3 regions of the Zongyangia acetica genome follow, and region 2 is predicted to be linked to each of the others. Evidence: predicted binding sites of a transcription regulator. Region 2 holds the regulator's gene; each other region holds the start of a gene.

Region 1 (5,942 bases), on a different contig from region 2:
GTAGTGCACTACAATGTCTCCATGGTGACGCCGTGTTTGACCCTGTCTTCTACCTCCGCCCGTTTGGCGTTGTTGAAGCGGTCCAACGTGCCCACCAGATAGCCGGTGATCCGGCGGATGCGCTCGAAGGCAGGACCGTCGGCCTCGGTGCGGTGGCAGTTGGGGCACTCGTCTCCGATGATACCGGTATAGCCGCAGACCGGATCCCGGTCCACCGGGTGGTTGATGGAACCGTAACCGATGCCGGATTCCTTCATGCAGCGGATGACCTGCTCAAAGGCCGCCAGGTTCTGGGTGGGATCCCCGTCCATCTCTACATAGCTGATGTGGCCGCCGTTGGTCAGATTATGATAGGGGGCCTCCAGCCGGATCTTATCGAAAGCGGAGATGGGGAAGTATACCGGAATATGGAAGGAGTTGGTGTAATATTCCCGGTCGGTGACGCCGGGAATGACGCCGTATTTCTTCCGGTCGATCTTGACAAAACGGCCGGAGAGGCCCTCCGCCGGTGTGGCGATGAGGGAGAAGTTGAGCCCGCTCTTTTTGGTCTCCTGATCCATCCGGGAACGCATATAGCCCACAATTTCCAGACCCAGATTCTGAGCCTCGGCAGATTCACCGTGATGCTTGCCGATGAGGCATTTCAGGCATTCCGCCAGGCCGATAAAGCCCAAGGTCAGGGTGCCGTGTTTGAGGACCTCCTCCACCGAGTCATCGGGGGAAAGCTTGTCGCTGTCCAGCCAGACGCCCTGTCCCATGAGGAAGGGGAAGTTGCGGACCTTTTTCTGGCACTGGAGCTTAAAGCGGTCATAGAGCTGATCGATGACCAGGTCGATTTTCCGGTCCAGATCCTCAAAGAAAATATCCAGGTTGCCGTGGGCCTTAATGGCCAACCGGGGCAGGTTGATGGAGGTGAAGCTCAGGTTGCCGCGGCCGGCGGTCACCTCCCGGCTCGGATCATAGGCATTGCCCATGACGCGGGTCCGGCAGCCCATATAGGCTACCTCTGTGTTGTGATCGCCCTCTTTATAATACTGCAGGTTAAAGGGGGCGTCCAGGAAGGAGAAGTTGGGGAACAGTCTTTTGGCGGATACTCGGCAGGCCAGCTTGAACAGGTCGTAGTTGGGATCCTCCGCGTTGTAGCTGACCCCTTCCTTTACCTTAAAGATGTGGATGGGGAAGATGGGGGTCTCCCCATTGCCCAATCCAGCCTCCTCGGCCAGCAGGATATTTTTGATGACCATCCGTCCCTCGGGGGAGGTGTCGGTGCCGTAGTTGATGGAGCTAAAGGGAATCTGAGCGCCTGCCCGGGAATGCATGGTGTTCAGGTTGTGAACCAATGCCTCCATGGCCTGATAGGTAGCCCGATCGGTCTCCTGAAGGGCATATTTCGCCGCAATTCCCTGGAGGCGGGAAGCGGTCTCCTCGTCGAAATGCTGGAGCAGATAGGCGTGTTCCGCCGCCTTATAGGTGGCGTTCTGGGCAAGGGAGGGGATCAACCCAGTTTCTTCTTTCAAGGCCTGGATCATTTGCTCGGTGAAGTCCTTGGCATCCTCCCGGCCGGTGAGCAGCTCGATGGCCTTTGCCATGTTGGCCTTGTAGGCGTGAAGGTAAGATTTTCTCACGCCGCCTGCCATAGCGTAATCAAAATTGGGGATACTCTGTCCGCCGTGCTGGTCATTCTGATTGGACTGGATGGCAATACAGGCCAAAGCGCTGTAGCTGTGGATGGAGTTTGGCTCCCGCAGAAATCCGTGGCCGGTGGAAAATCCCCCTTCAAAGAGCTTTTCCAGATCGATCTGACAGCAGGTGGTGGTCAGGGTCAGGAAGTCCAGATCGTGGATGTGGATATCCCCGTTTTCATGGGCCTGGGAATGCTTGGGATCCAGGATGAACATCTTATAAAACTGCTTGGCGCCCTCAGAGCCATATTTGAGCATGGTGCCCATGGCGGTATCGCCGTCGATATTGGCGTTTTCCCGCTTAATGTCGTTGTCCTTAGCCGATTGGAAGGTCAAATCCTCATAGGTCTTCATCAGCCGGGTATTCATCTCCCGTACCCGGGTGCGCTCGGAGCGATAGAGGATAAACTCCTTGGCGGTGCGGGCATGTCCGGTTTCCACCAGGATTTTTTCCACTGCGTCCTGGATTTCTTCCACGCTGGGGGTATGATTTCCCAGCTCATTTTCGATATAATCCACCACCTGGGAGGCAAGAGAAAACGCGGTATCATAGTCGTGTCCGCCGGTGGCCTGGGCGGCTTTAAAGATAGCGTTGGCGATTTTTTCGATGTTGAAGGCCACTTCCCGGCCATCCCGCTTGATGATTTTTGTGAGCATGATCGTTTCCTCCCATATATTCAAATACTATATATTGTGTTTATAAAAATGACAATACCAATTGTATAGTATGCATATGGAAAAGTCAAGGGCAAAGGGGAGGAAAATAGCGACAATGATTCACGATTTTTCCCTCTTATTTTTGTCGTATGGGCAATTTTGCACAATAAATATCCCCCTCCTTCCGCGCTTATACGGCAGGAGGGGGATATTTCCAGAGTACTGTTACACCCGGTAGATCAAATCGGTGTAGGTGGGCAGCGGCCAAGCGTCCTCTGCCACCATGGTTTCCACCCGGTCACAGCATTCCCGAAGCTGATTCATAGCGGGAATGACCATGTCACAGTAATAGCGGGCGGTTTGATACAGGCTCCTTTCCTCCCCAGCGTTGGCGTTGAGCTCCTCTAGGGCGGAGATACCGGCCTTTATCTTGCCGATAAGGGAGGAAAGATCCCGGACAATATCAGAGACAGGGGCCGGCATTCCTCCGGCCTCCTTGATGAGGGAGGCGTCCTTGGCCATTTCGGCGGCAAAGCGGATGCAGGCGGGCAGGATGGAGCGCCGTGCCATATCCACCATGGTGGCGGCCTCAATGGAGAGGACATGGATATAGTTTTCCAGCATGATGTCGTGGCGGGAGAAGCATTCGGCCCGGCTAAAGATATGATGGCGCTCAAACAAGGCCACATTCTTGTCCGAGATCAAAGCGGGGATGGCGTCGCAGGTGGTGTTTAAGACGGGAAGCCCCCGTTTTTTGGCCCGCTCCACCCATTCCTCGGTGTAGTTGTTGCCGTTGTAGATGATGCGGCTGTGATCCGCTACCACGTCGTGGACGATACGGCGGACCTCTTCATGGATGTCAGAGGCGCTTTGCAGCCGCTGGGCATACCGATCCAAGACATCCGCTACGGCGGTATTTAAAAAGATATTGGCGTAGGCGATGGACTGGGAAGCCCCCACCATACGGAATTCAAATTTGTTGCCGGTGAAGGCAAAGGGGGAGGTGCGGTTGCGGTCGGAATCGTCCTGGGGCAGATCAGGCAGGGCGGCAGCGGCGGTGTGAAGCACCAGCCGGGACACCGTATCCGGATTGACGCCGGAGGCGATGGACTGGAGCATGGTGGTCAGCTGTTCCCCTAAAAAGACAGAGACAATGGCGGGCGGAGCCTCAAAGCCGCCCAAACGATGGTCGTTGCCGGCGCTGGCGGCAGAAAGACGGAGCAGATCCCCGTATTCATCCACAGCCTCCAGCACAGCGCTGAGAAAGACCAGGAACACATCGTTCTCCCCCGGGTTTTTACCAGGGCTCAGCAGATTTTTCCCTGTGTCGGTGGAAAGTGACCAGTTGTTGTGCTTACCGGAACCGTTGATATAGTGGAAGGGCTTTTCATGGAGCAGGCAGGCCAGGCCATTTTTCTTGGCCACAGTTTTGCAGGTCTCCATGATGAGCTGGTTGTGATCGCAGGCTACGTTGGCGGATTCAAAAACAGGGGCCAGCTCGTGCTGGGCAGGGGCCACCTCGTTGTGCTTGGTCTTGCTGGTGACGCCCAAACTCCACAGCTCTTCATCCAGGTCATGCATGAATTTGCTCACCCGAAGCCGGATCCGGCCAAAATAGTGGTCGTCCAGCTCCTGGCCCTTGGGAGGACGGGCGCCGAAAAGGGTCCGGCCGCAGAGCTTCAGATCCAGCCGCCGCTCGTAAAGAGCCCGGTCGATGAGGAAGTACTCCTGCTCCGCGCCCACAGTAGCCATGACCCGTTTGACGTCGCTGACACCCAGCAGCCGCAGGACGGCGATGGCCTTGTCGCTGACCACATCCATAGATTGAAGCAGGGGGGTTTTGGTATCCAGCGCCTCGCCGGTGTAGGAACAGAAGGCGGTGGGGATATAAAGGGTACCGTCCTTGACAAAAGCGGGGGAGGTGGGATCCCAAGCGGTGTAGCCCCGGGCCTCAAAGGTGGCCCGCAGCCCACCAGAGGGGAAGGAAGAAGCGTCCGGTTCGCCCTTGACCAGGCTTTTTCCCGAAAACTCCAGGATGACCCGGCCGTCGTCGGTGGGGGTGAGGAAGGCGTCATGTTTGCCCGCGGTGATGTTGGTCATAGGCTGGAACCAGTGGGTATAATGGGTGGCACCCATCTCCACCGCCCAGTCCTTCATAGCGCCGGCCACCACATGGGCCACGTTCTCATCCAGAGGGGTGCCCTCTTTCCGGGTGCGCTTCAGGCTTTCATAGACGCTTTTGGGCAGACGGGCCCGCATGACGGCGTCGTCAAACACCTTACATCCAAAGATTTTTGTTACATTCATCCGTTGATTCCTCCCGAAGTGGTAGATCTGCCAGATCGTACTAGAGAAGCTTTCACCGCCTGCGAAAAGAGCGGCTTGAGCCTTTGATGCTTGTCCCCGGCATTGCGCGGCCGGAGGGATATTTTCCAGCCTGGGGCAGGGTGACGCCAGGCTTTTTCGCTGTTTTGTTAGAGCAGATGGATGCCGTTGGCCTCACAGGTGTCAATCATTTCCTCCGACCAGACAGAGGCCTGAACCTCACCAATGTGGGCCTTTTGCAGCAAGAGCATACAGATCCTAGACTGGCCGATGCCGCCGCCCATGGTCAGGGGCAATTCCCCTGCCAGCAGCCTCTTGTGGAAATCCAGGTTCCGCCGTTCCTCGCAGCCGGCCTCTTTGAGCTGGGCGCTGAGGCTCTTCTCGTCTACCCGGATGCCCATAGAGGAAATCTCCACCGCCCGGTTGAGAACAGGATACCAGACCAGAATGTCCCCGTTGAGCCGCCAATCGTCGTAGTCGGGTGCCCGGCCATCATGAGGCTTGCCGTCCCGGAGTTTGCAGCCGATCTGGGTGACAAAAACAATCCCCTTCTCCTTGGCAATCCGGTCCTCCCGTTCATGGGGTGTCAGGCCGGGATACCGGTCCGCCAGCTCCTGGGAGGAGATGAAATAGACATCGCTGTCAATGAGGTGATCCAGGACCGGGTACTGGAGGGAAAGGACGCTCTGGGTTTTCCGCAGGGCGGAGACAATGGAAAGCACCGTCTCCCGCAGATAGTCCAGATTCCGGTGATCCCGGTCGATGACCTTTTCCCAGTCCCACTGGTCCACATAGACCGAGTGGAGATTGTCCAGGTCCTCATCCCGCCGGATGGCGTTCATGTCGGCATAAAGCCCTGTTCCCGGCGCAAAGCCATAACGGCGCAGGGCCATCCTCTTCCATTTGGCCAGGGAGTGGACAATCTGCACATCGGCGCCCAGTTCCCGGATGTCAAACTGTACCGGCCGCTCTACCCCGTTGAGGTCGTCGTTGAGCCCGGTTTCGGGCCGGACAAAGAGTGGCGCCGAAACCCGGGTCAAAGAGAGGGCATCGGCCAGCTCCCGTTCAAAGGTATCCTTGACCAGCTTGATGGCCACTTCCGTCTCCAGTATATCCAATTTATTCAGATAGGTGTCAGGCAAAATCAGGTTTTTTACAGACATAGTTTTCCCCCTATGATTTCAGTTGCAACCGCCATATTAACTAATTAATATTATCATTATTTGGCCGAAATTACAAGGACCGGCCCGGTGTCCGCCCCCTTCTTTTTTAGAGAAA
Region 2 (5,942 bases):
TTTGGAACTAGAGGACAGCGGAAAGGAAAAATTTGCAGAAGCGACTACACGGCTTGCTGGTAATGGCGTCATCTCCATCTGGATGGATGATACTTTGATTTCTTACCCCGAGGTCAATGAGGCCATTACTGATGGTCAAGCCATGATTTCTGGCGGTTTTACAGCTGAAACTGCAAAAGATCTGGCAGATAGAATTAATTCTGGTGCGCTGCCCTTCCAACTGGAGACTGTAAACTATAACACTATTAATCCGACCTTGGGCCTTGGCGCAAAAGATGCTATGGTACTGGCTGGTTTCATTGCATTTGCGCTAGTCTCCTTATTCCTTATCATCGTTTATCGGTTGCCTGGCGTAGTTGCAATGATCGCGCTGGCTGGTCAGATGGCTTGTTGTATTGCTGCGGTTACCGGCTATTTCTCCTTTATCCCAAGCTTTACATTGACCCTCCCCGGTATTGCTGGTATTATTCTTTCCATTGGCGTGGGCGTAGACGCTAACGTTATCACATCAGAACGCATCAAAGAGGAAATTCGTACAGGCAAGAGTTTAGATGGCTGTATTGATCTGGGATTCTCCCGGGCTTTCTCAGCAATTTTTGACGGAAATATCACCGTGATATTTGTCGCGGTTATTCTCATGGGTGCTTTTGGACCGCCATCCAGTCTGTTTGCGACTATTCTGTCTCCGCTGTTCCAATTCTTTGGTCAGTCCACGGCGGGTGCGGTTTATTCTTTCGGCTACACCCTCTTGGTAGGTATTTTCCTAAACTTTATATTTGGTGTTACAGCGTCTCGATTGATGCTAAAGTCGCTGTCGAGATTTAAACCATTAAGAAAAGCTTGGTTGTATGGAGGTAAAAAATAATGAAACCTGATTTTGTTTCTAAAAATAAAATCTTCTACACATTGAGCATTTCCCTGATGGTGCTGACGGTGATTTTCACTTTTGTGTTTGGACTCAATCTGGATATTCAGTTCAAAGGTGGTTCGATCATCTCCTATTCTTATAGTGGGGAGCTAAACACCGATGATGTTCAGGCTGTAGCAGAAAACACGTTGGGCGAGCAAGTTGCAGTACAGGGAAAGACGGATGTGGCTACCGGCAATTCTGCAATTGATATTTCTCTTGGAGCAGAGCGTGGCCTGTCTTTGGATGAGATTGACGGATTGACAGCGGCGCTTCAAGAAGCTTATCCGGACAATTCTATTTCCATGACGGATTCCAATAATGTTGACCCCACCATCGGACGGGAATTCTTTGCAAAATGTATGGTTGCAGTTGCCTTTGCCGTAGTGCTTATGATCATTTTTATTGCTTTTCGCTTTAGAAAAATTGGTGGTTTATCAGCAGGCGTTATGTGTATGCTGGCACTTCTCCACGATATGATTATGGTGTATGCTACCTTTGTTGTGTGCCGTTTCCCAATTAATGAGAATTTCATCGTTGCCGTTTTGACGATTCTCGGTTATTCGATTAACAACACCATTGTGGTTTATGACCGGATTCGTGAGAATAAACGTCTCAGCGGCAGTAAGATGAGTATTCGTGAGTTAGTCAACTTGAGTATAGGACAATCTGTAACTCGCGCGGTTAATACCACCGTAGCGACAGTAATCGCACTGTCGGTTATCTGCGTTGTTGCCCTTATCTATAGTGTTGAATCCATTATGTCTTTTGCGTTCCCCATGATGATTGGCATGATCTCAGGCGTTTACACCTCCTTGTTTATTGCACCTACCCTGTGGGTGGTTTGGCAGGAGCACAAGCTTAAGAAGAAAACTCAGGTCGAAGCTGCATAATACTCACATATAATAAAAGGCATGGCCATTGGCCATGCCTTTTATTATATGTATCTTTTTATATGGGATAAAATTTTTGGAAAATATCGATAAGGATAGAGGCAATCAAGGAGGATAGAAAACAGGGATAGGCTGTTTGACTGAGGGCACGTATTAAGTTGAGAGTTTGTAGCATATCTGGTACAATAGGAAGTAAATAAAAAATGATTAAGGCCATGGCATATAACCCGCAACCGAGGACGGCCCCCATAATCAGGAGCTGCAGCGAAAACTCACTGATGCGGTCTAGGCTTTTAAAAAAACTCAATTTCATGGGATCAACTCCTATTGACTTATGGTATCATAATAATAGAGTATAAACAATGAAGAAATTTTTCCAGAATCATGGATATAAATAGAAGAAAGAGATGAGGTGTCAGATGAAAGCTGGAGTATCGACAGCGTGCTTATATCCAATGCAGACAGAAAAGGCTTTAGAGACGCTGGCTAAGATGGGGATTAAAACCTTGGAAATATTTTTTAATGCGCCTTCAGAGTTGTCAAAACCCTTTTTAAGAAATTTGAGAGAAATAAAGGAGGCGTACGATTGTCAGGTTATATCTGTACATCCCTTTCTCTCGGGCTACGAGCCATTTTTATTTTTTACAGACTATGAACGCCGGTTTCATGATGGAATAGAAATGTATCGTCCTATTTTTTCGGCCGCAGCTTTCCTCGGCGCTTCTTATGTGGTATTCCATGGGAATTATCGAGAAAGTAGATTTGAAAATGCTCGTTATTTTGAGAGGTACTATCGGCTCTATGAGGCGGGAAAAGAATTTGGAGTGTATTTATGTCAGGAAAATGTGGAGAGATGTAAAAGTGCGACTCCAGATTTCATAAAAGATATGTCCCGCGCTTTAGGGAAAGATGCTAAATTTGTTCTGGATGTGAAGCAAGCAATCCGATCAAAAATTGATCCCCTCGAGATGGCCAAGGCAATGGGGAGTGGGTTGAGCCACATCCACATCAGTGATTCTACAGCTGAATATGATTGTTTGCCTATTGGAATGGGGAATGTCGATTTCTCTGAATTGATAAAGATACTGCATGGCTTTGACTATCATGGCGCTCTCATTTTAGAGTTGTATCGTCATAATTTCCAAAAAACTACAGATCTTTATGAATCATACATGAATTTGAACAACTTGTTGCCATAAATTTATACATGTGATTTGCTCTTATAATTCGACAAACAACCGACAACTTTCATAAACATGTGGAAATAAATCTCAGATAATTGTGAAATTACGGGTATATTTAGTCGAAATTTCTGAAATCTTTGTCTTTTCTTATGGTTTTCCTCGGAGTATAATTATCCTGTTAGTAAATGATACAACAGAAATAATGGGGGAGACACAATGAATGGCAAGAAAGAAATTCGCAATTATGTATATGAATTGACCGTCGAGCCAATAGAGAAAAATGGAAAAAAGATGAATATCTATGGCATCCGTCTAAATGGTGAGTACGAGAATACACAAGTACAAGATATTTCATGCAATCAGAGTGTGGTGGAGAAATTGGTCTCTATGTGTAATCAGTATCAAGTGTCTCCATGTCACTTGATGGATGTAATCTATGATTTTCTTCCATAATTGTGAGCTGTTTTAAAAATAAGGAGCGAGTTTTAATTTTACTTGTTACTTTACTGGGATTATGGTACAATAGATCTAATGTATGAGTAATGAGGTGATTGACTTGAAATGTCCCTTCTGCGGTTTTCCTGAGAGTAAAGTGGTCGATTCTCGGCCCTCCGAAGAAGGAACCAAAATCAGGCGGAGACGTGAATGCTTGAGTTGCTCCAAACGTTTTACTACCTATGAAACAATGGAAACACTTCCTTTTATGGTGATTAAGAAGGATAAATCCAGAGAAGTTTTTGACAAAACCAAGTTGCTCAATGGGCTGCTGAGGGCGTGTGAAAAACGTCCTGTGTCGATTGAGACCCTAGAACAGGTTGTCAATGATATCGAATCTTCCTTGCTCAATTCCTTGGAGAGGGAGGTTTCAACAGTAAAAATTGGGGAGCTTGTTTTAGAGCATTTGAGAAAAATTGATGAAGTCGCCTATGTGCGTTTTGCATCTGTTTACAGACAGTTTGCTGATGTTGAATCCTTTATGGAAGAACTGAAACGATTGCGTGAACGAAAATAACCGCCCCTTGGGGCGGTTATTTCTTTATTTTACTATAGGATATTTTTCCAATGAGGTTGTTCTGAACTTCGCATATGCTCAATGAGGACCACTGCTTGCTTTACCTCAGCTAGATATTCCGCAGTTTCTCCGTTTTCAATGAGAGGTGAAAGCCGGGAAGTGACGATGGTGACCTCATTAAGCTCATTATGGTGGATGAAGGTGACCAGGTACTTTTCGCTCTCCTGCCACTTTTCGAAGACCTCTTGAGATTTTTTCGATGCAGCTTCCTTGTTTCCTTCAACTCCATAGAGATAGCATTCCTGTAACATCACGCTAATTTCATCATGAATACTGTCTAGGTACCATAAACTGGCTCCGGAGAGCACAGCCAAGATAGTAATAATTCCTAGGGAAAGCAATATTCGCTTCATCTTATCCCTCCTTCTTAATCAGGTGGTAGGCGCCACTGCGGTCTGCTGTAATAAGAAAAGTATCTTTTAGGGTAACATTGGCAGCGTCAAGAATGCCTTGCAGCCATTTTTCGTCCTTTTGCAGATATTCCAGTGACTGGTGGCTAAGAATTCCATCGCTGACTACGACAACAGGTGGGACGTTGTCATTGACGGAGGGCTGAGGGATCTGCATAACTTTAGGAGTAACGGTGCGCGCGTCAAAGTTCTGATAGACGCTGAGGCTACCAGTAGTTTCAATGATGGCAAAGGCTACGTCACTGATGTCAAAGATATCCTTGCTGCGCAATTGACCCATCAGATCATCGATAGAAAGCCGGAGATTTTTCATCTCTTGCTGATCGATGACGCCATCGCGGATAATAACACGAGGCGATCCAGAGACAATTTTTCGTGCCCTTTGGCTTTTGAGTGTGATAAAGGAGACCAATACTTCAAAACTAACTAGTAGGAGAATGGGGACCACACCGCCAATAAGGGGAATATTAATGTCTTCCAATGGAAGAGTCGCTACGTTGGAAATTAGAATAGTGACGACAAACTCGGAGGGTTGAAGCTCTGCCAACTGACGTTTTCCCATGACCCTGAGGCTAAAGACAATCAAAAGATAAAGTATGATGGTGCGTATAAAAATGATGGACATGCGACACCCACCCTCCTATGTTTTATCTCTGGTTATTATTTGACTAGGGATTCTTTTTATTCCTATGGATAGCAGGGAGGATACACAGCGAGCATCTTTTAGAATAGGTTTAATTTTAGTGAAAATGGTAATCCTACAAGAAGTGGATAGAAGTACCAATATAATGGCGTCAGATCTGGCGCTAAAGGGCAGGTGTCGTCAGATGTTTGATTTTATCAAACGGCAGTATTATTTTAGGAAAAACGAAAAAGAATTTCGAAGGGAACGCAAAAATAATGAAGGTTCTCAAGAGCCGAGGGAAAATGGTGCATTATCCCAACACCTGGTAACTTCTCTGGATGATAATATGGTGAAGATCAGACAGTTGTACTCTAATTCTTCTGACTTTGTCGCCAATGAGATGACGGTATCTGGAATTCGGATCCAGATCCTCATCTGTGAAGGGATGGTTAATACCCAGACTATGGCAGAAATGCTGATTGAGCCCCTTTATCAATTGAACCTCTTTGAAGACTCCACACCCCAGGGACTGCAAAACTGGTTGCGCAACGACTGCATCCTCGCTAACGACCAGCAGGAATTTCGCACCTATGGAGAACTATTTCGCTTTATGATGTCAGGTTTTGCCATTGTACTAGTGGATGGCATTGATGTGGGGCTGGCGCTGGGCTTACAGGGATTTCAGTTTCGATCAGTTTCTGAACCGTCAGCAGAAGTTAATGTTCGCGGCTCCCGAGAGGGATTCATCGAAATTCTGCGTATTAATCTGACCATGGTCCGGCGACGTATCAAATCGCCTAATCTGAAATTCGAGATGATCACAGTAGGAAGCAAAAGCCAAACGGACATCT
Region 3 (5,942 bases), on a different contig from region 2:
GTAATAGACAAGGAAGCAACCGCTACAGAAGCAGGCCTCAAGCATGAGGAATGTAGCGTCTGTGGCTATGCGAAAGCCGCGGTGGAAATCCCCGCTACAGGGACGGCAACCGATCCGTCTGACGAAAACGAAAAGCCCTCTATAGGAGCACCGACAGATCCCAACACTTCAACTGGCAACAACCAGACTGGCACTTCGGCCGGCGATAACCACTCCGGCGTTTCGGCCGGCAATAACCAGACTGGCGCTTCGGCCGGCGATAACCAGTCCGGCGATAAGACCTCCCCACAGACGGGCGATGAAAGGGATCTGGCGCTGTGGATTTTCTCTCTTGCGATTTCCGGATGCGCCATTATGGGAAGCGTCATCTATCATAAACGGAAAAAGTGCTAAGGTTTTTGTTGGGGAAAACACCTATAAAAGGATGTAACCAAAGCGTCATTCAAATCTAATTTTACACGGCGGGGAGGGCTGCCACTTCCAAAGGGAGGGGCCGGCCCTCCCCGCTTATTTGGACGGATCGGTTTGAAAACGGTCACAGGCGGCGCGGGAAGAAAATCACCTGAACAAGCAGGAACCGGCGTGACCTAACACGCCGGTTCCTGCCGAAACTCTTTTTGCTTGCTTATGGAACGCCGTTTCCTACCGAAGCCTTTGTCCTTGGCGCTACCAAAGGATAGCTTCTACAGGAGGCCCACCCGCGACGGTCCTTTTTCTTTGGGTTATTTCACCAGGATCTTTTTGATCCGGCCCACATACATGGTGTGGTAGTCCTTGTCCGGGTAGTATCTTTCGTCATAGCCCTCTGCGGTGAAATACTGGGGCGCCAGCTCCTGGGCGTAGAGCTTTTCGCAAAGGATCACCAGCCGGGCCTCTTTGAAGTAAGGGGTGTCCCCCTCATAGTCCAGGGTGAAGCCGCAGGCGGCGATTTTGTCCATATCCCGGCCCGACTTGGTGCCGCAGAGGTTGAGGGCCTCCCGGTAGGAGGAATCCATGACGCAGAGGGAAAACTCCTTTTCCCCATCCACAAACTCTTTGGTATAGCGCTGGGGGCGGATATAGATGGTGCAGACGTCCTGATTCCAAAGGACTCCTACGCCGCCCCAGCTGGCGGTCATGGTGTTGCATTTTTCCCGGTTGCCGGCGGTGATGAGGAGCCAGTCTTTGCCGATGAGGGTAAATGGGTTGTCTTGGAGCTCCTGGGGAGCGATTTCACGAAACATCCGGTTGCCTCCTTCTCTTGTTTTTCACCAATCAGTATACGTCTTTCACAGCCTTCTTGCAACCGGCGTGGAAAATTTGTGCCTATCCTACAAAAAGCGCCCAAAACCCGAGGCAAAAACTTGACAGGGCGTTTCACTGCCCCATGGAGCAAAAAAACAAGAGGCTTTTTGTGAGATTTTTCCCTTGTTTTTTTAGAAACCATACAACTGAAAATTCGTAAAATTTCCACAATCATTTTGAAAAGCACTCACTGCGAGGATTTGCCAAAAAAAATTTAGGGTATTCTGAAAAAAACGTCAAGGGGGCGTTGAAAATTCTGTGGAAAATGTGGAAAGTTTCTGCAAAATCAAAGGGGCGAAAAGTTTTTTGAAGAATTTTTGTTCATACCCCTTTTATTTTCACTTGTTTGGTGAAACCATCAAAAAATGAGATCAAAAATTTATGCATATCACAAAATCACCGAAAAAGGTGTGGCCGTATTGCATCTATAGTTTCAGAGTGATACAATATGTGGTATCCGATGTGATAAAAATCCAAGATGATGTACATTTAAATACACACCTGAGAAAGCGGAGGAATGGAAGATGCAGATGAATCAAAACGGCAGGACGGTGCTGGAGCGCCGTTACCTGGTCAAAGATGAACATGGTGAAAATATCGAGACGGTGGAAGGGCTCTTCCGCCGGGTGGCGGACGCCATTGCGGAGGCGGACCGGGATTTTGACCCCAAGGCGGATGTAGAGGGGCTCTCCGACCGGTTTTATGACATGATGACCAACCTGGAGTTTCTCCCCAACTCCCCCACCCTCATGAACGCCGGGCGGCCTTTGGGCCAGCTTTCGGCCTGTTTCGTGCTGCCCATTGAGGACTCTATGGAGGCGATTTTTGAGACGGTGAAAAACGCCGCCCTCATCCACAAGTCCGGCGGCGGCACCGGATTTTCCTTCTCCCGGCTGCGGCCGGCCGGGTCCACCGTCAAGACCACCGGCGGCGTGGCCAGCGGACCGGTGAGCTTTATGCGGGTCTTTAACATGGCCACCGAGGCGGTCAAGCAGGGCGGCACCCGCCGGGGCGCCAACATGGGCATCCTCCGGGTGGATCATCCCGATATCCTGGACTTTATCGACTGCAAGAAAAACAACGCCGACATCACCAACTTCAACATTTCGGTGGGCATCACCGAGGACTTTATGAAGGCGGTGGAGCAGGACGCCGACTACGACCTGATCGATCCCCACACCAAAGAGGTGGTGGGACATCTTTCCGCCAAAGCGGTCTTTGACAAGATCGTAGAGGCCGCCTGGAGAAACGGGGAGCCGGGCATCATCTTCTTAGACCGGCTCAACCGGGACAACGTAGTCCCCAGCCAGGGGGAGATCGAGAGCACCAACCCCTGCGGGGAGCAGCCCCTGCTGCCCTATGAGTCCTGCAACCTGGGCTCCATCAACCTGTGCAATATGCTCAAAGAAACCTCCGGCGGCTGGGAAATCGACGAGGAGAAGCTGGCAAAGACGGTAAAGCTGGCTGTCCACTTCCTGGATAACGTCATCGAGGTCAACAAATACCCCCTGGATCTCATCGACAAGGTGACCAAAGAGACCCGGAAGATCGGCCTGGGGGTCATGGGCTTTGCCGATATGCTGGCCCGGTTGGGAGTGGCCTACAACTCTGAGGAGGGCGTGGCCCTAGGCGAAAAAATCATGGACTTTATCACCGCCCACGCCCGGGCCGCCAGCGAGGAGCTGGCCAAAGAGAGAGGGGCCTTCCCCCTCTTCGCCGAGAGCATTTATAAAGACGGGGCGCCTCTGCGCAACGCCACCTGCACCACCATCGCCCCCACCGGCACCCTCTCCATCATCGCCGGATGTTCCTCCGGGGTGGAGCCGGTCTTTGCCTATGTGTTCATCCGCAACGTCATGGATAACACCGAGATGATCGAGGTCAACCCCATCCTTCGGGAGACCTTGGAAAAACGGGGGCTTTACAGCGACCAGCTCATGCGGAAGATCGCGGCCCAGGGGACCCTCCAGCACATCGACGAGATTCCCCAGGACATCAAGGACGTCTTTGTCTGCTCCCATGACATTTCCCCCACCTATCACGTGAAGATGCAGGCGGCTTTCCAGCGCCACACCGACAACGCTGTCTCCAAAACCGTCAACTTCACCCACGACGCCACCATTGAGGACGTCCGGGAGGTCTATATGTTGGCTTACCGGCTCCAGTGCAAGGGCGTCACCATCTACCGGGACGGCAGCCGGGACAGCCAGGTCCTCAACATCGGTTCGGTGAAGAAGGAGGGGGACGCCAAAGCTCCCGAAGCCGCCGGGCTCCAGCTGCCTCAGACCAAGATCCTGCCCCGTCCCCGGCCGGAAATCACCTCCGGCATGACCGAGCGGATGCGGATCGGCTGCGGCAACCTGTATGTCACCGTCAACTACGATGAAAACGGCATCTGCGAGGTCTTCACCTCCACCGGCAAGGCGGGAGGCTGCCCCTCCCAGTCGGAGGCCACGGCAAGGCTTGTCTCCATCGCCCTGCGCTCCGGCATTGACCTGGATGAGATCATCGACCAGCTGCGGGGCATCCGCTGCCCCTCCACCATCCGCCGTCAGGACGTCAACTGCACCTCCTGCCCGGACGCCATCGCCAAGGTCATCAAGAAGGTGGCGGACTTCCAGAGCCTTCACAAAAACGAGGCCATCCCCTTCGTTGCGGAGGACGCCCAAAAGCGTCCCGCGCCCACCCATCCCGGCGCCATGAAGTACTGCCCTGAATGCGGCGCCGAAATGGAGCATGAGGGCGGCTGCGTCTCCTGCCGCAGCTGCGGTTATTCCAAATGCAACTAGCGGCGAGCCGCCGGGGGAAGTCGCGCTGTGGCGCTGTGCGCAACAAGAACGCGTGAGACGCGACAATGTCGCAAACGAGACTCAGTGCGCGTCATCCTCGCCGGCAGGCGCGCGTCTTGCCCGCCGCTAGGCGTGCCCCGCTAGGGCCGCGCCAGAATAAAAGGACAGCCGCTTTATAAGCGGCTGTCCTTTTATTCTATGAAACCTTCCACCTCGTGGAGCATCTTCATGTCCACCAGCGCATCCACCAGGATGCCGTGGGGAGTGTATTCCTCAGCGTAGACCACCGAGGAATCCTTCAGGCGGGAGTAGATGGCGGCCTTGTCAAAGGGAATCATCAGCTTGAGCCGGAGATGGGTGGGCGGCAGAGCCTTTTCAATGGCCTCCAAGAGCTTTTCCAGGCCAAAGCCTGTCTTGGCGGAGATAAAGACGCATCCCTTTTCCAGGACCAGGGGCATCTGGGAAAGCTTGTCGCATTTGTTGAGGACGGTGACCACCGGCTTGTCCCCGGCTCCCAGCTCCTGGAGGACCTGACGGGTGGTTTCGATCTGAGCCAGGGTCTCCTCGCTGGAGATATCGCAGACATTGAGGATGAGGTCTGCTTCCACCGCCTCCTCCAGGGTGGAGTGGAAAGCCTCCACCAGATGATGGGGCAGCCGGCGGATAAGCCCCACCGTGTCCACCAGCATAACGCTGCGGCCGTCGGGAAGCTTCAAAGCCCGGGCGGTGGGATCCAGGGTGGCGAAGAGCTTGTCCTCGGCCAGGACCCCGGCGTCGGTGAGGGTGTTGAGGAGGGTGGATTTCCCCACGTTGGTGTAGCCCACAATGGCCACGGTGATGACGCCGTCCTTTTTCCTCCGGCGGCGCAGCAGCTCCCGATGACGCCCCACCTCCTCCAGCTGCTCCTCCAGGGACTGGATGCGGCGGCGGATGTGGCGGCGGTCCGATTCCAGCTTGGATTCGCCGGGGCCCCGGGTGCCGATGCCGCCGCCCAGCCGGGACAGGCTCTGTCCCAGCCCCATGAGCCGGGGCAGAAGATACTTCTGCTGGGCCAGCTCCACCTGGAGTTTTCCCTCTTTAGAGCGGGCCCGCTGGGCGAAGATGTCCAGGATTAGGGTGGTGCGGTCGATGACGGCCAGATCGGTTTCCCGCTCGATGTTCCGCTGCTGGACCGCCGTTAGCTCATGGTCGAAGATCAGCAGGTTTACGTCGTTTGCCTGGCAGAACTCCTTGATCTCCTCCAGGCGGCCGGAGCCCACGCAGGTGGAAGGATCCAGGCTCTCCCGGCGCTGGATTACCTTGCCGGCCACCTGAGCCCCGGCGGTGTAGGAAAGCTCCTCCAATTCGTCGATGGAAACCTGGGCGTCAAATTCCCCGGTATCCACGCAGACAAGGAGGGCGATTTGCTTTTGTTCCTTATTTTCGTACATAGATACTCCCCGGCCGGCCGGGACAGGCCCGGCAGCCTTTTTGTAATTTCTACTTCCTATTATACCCGCCGGGACAGAGATGGCAACCGGTTTACATTTGGCGGCGGGGATGTTATACTTTACCTAACTGAATTACCGGGAAATTCCAAAGGAAAGAGAGGGGAAACCCATGAAGATATCCCAGCTATTCCAGCAGAAGAAGGCGGTCTTCTCCCTGGAGGTGTTTCCGCCCAAGAAAAACGGCACCATTGACGCCATCTACCGCACCCTGGACAGCGTCCGGGACTTAAAGCCGGACTATGTCAGCGTGACCTATGGGGCGGGAGGCAACCCGGCGGATGATTCCACCTGCCGGATCGCCCGGGCCATCAAGGAGGATTACGGCCTGATCCCGCTGGCCCATCTGACCTGCCTTAATTCGGATAAGGCGCAGATTTAT

What was found. The regulator NrdR, encoded in region 2, represses ribonucleotide reductase genes. The targets are predictions, from matches to a motif close to CACNANATNTNGTG.
Region 1: a site for NrdR is predicted at 2,365-2,378, ahead of WGC32_RS08275 (anaerobic ribonucleoside triphosphate reductase). Genes of this name have one in related genera too.
Region 3: a site for NrdR is predicted at 1,727-1,740, ahead of WGC32_RS07555 (vitamin B12-dependent ribonucleotide reductase). Genes of this name have one in related genera too.

The regions. Positions count from the first base shown of each region.
Region 1 is NZ_JBBEWN010000007.1:150,550-156,491, forward strand. It holds gene WGC32_RS08275 (anaerobic ribonucleoside triphosphate reductase) at 9-2,339, opposite strand; gene WGC32_RS08280 (glutamine synthetase III family protein) at 2,565-4,646, opposite strand; gene asnA (aspartate--ammonia ligase) at 4,814-5,827, opposite strand.
Region 2 is NZ_JBBEWN010000008.1:73,061-79,002, forward strand. It holds gene WGC32_RS08720 (preprotein translocase subunit SecD) at 1-865, shown strand, start outside; gene secF (protein translocase subunit SecF) at 865-1,800, shown strand; gene WGC32_RS08730 (hypothetical protein) at 1,859-2,113, opposite strand; gene WGC32_RS08735 (sugar phosphate isomerase/epimerase family protein) at 2,220-2,999, shown strand; gene WGC32_RS08740 (DUF6514 family protein) at 3,201-3,437, shown strand; gene nrdR (transcriptional regulator NrdR) at 3,541-3,996, shown strand; gene WGC32_RS08750 (DUF4363 family protein) at 4,029-4,409, opposite strand; gene WGC32_RS08755 (DUF421 domain-containing protein) at 4,411-5,091, opposite strand; gene WGC32_RS08760 (spore germination protein) at 5,255-5,942, shown strand, end outside.
Region 3 is NZ_JBBEWN010000007.1:9,516-15,457, reverse strand. It holds gene WGC32_RS07565 (hypothetical protein) at 1-393, shown strand, start outside; gene WGC32_RS07560 (flavin reductase) at 723-1,223, opposite strand; gene WGC32_RS07555 (vitamin B12-dependent ribonucleotide reductase) at 1,809-4,073, shown strand; gene hflX (GTPase HflX) at 4,265-5,503, opposite strand; gene metF (methylenetetrahydrofolate reductase [NAD(P)H]) at 5,673-5,942, shown strand, end outside.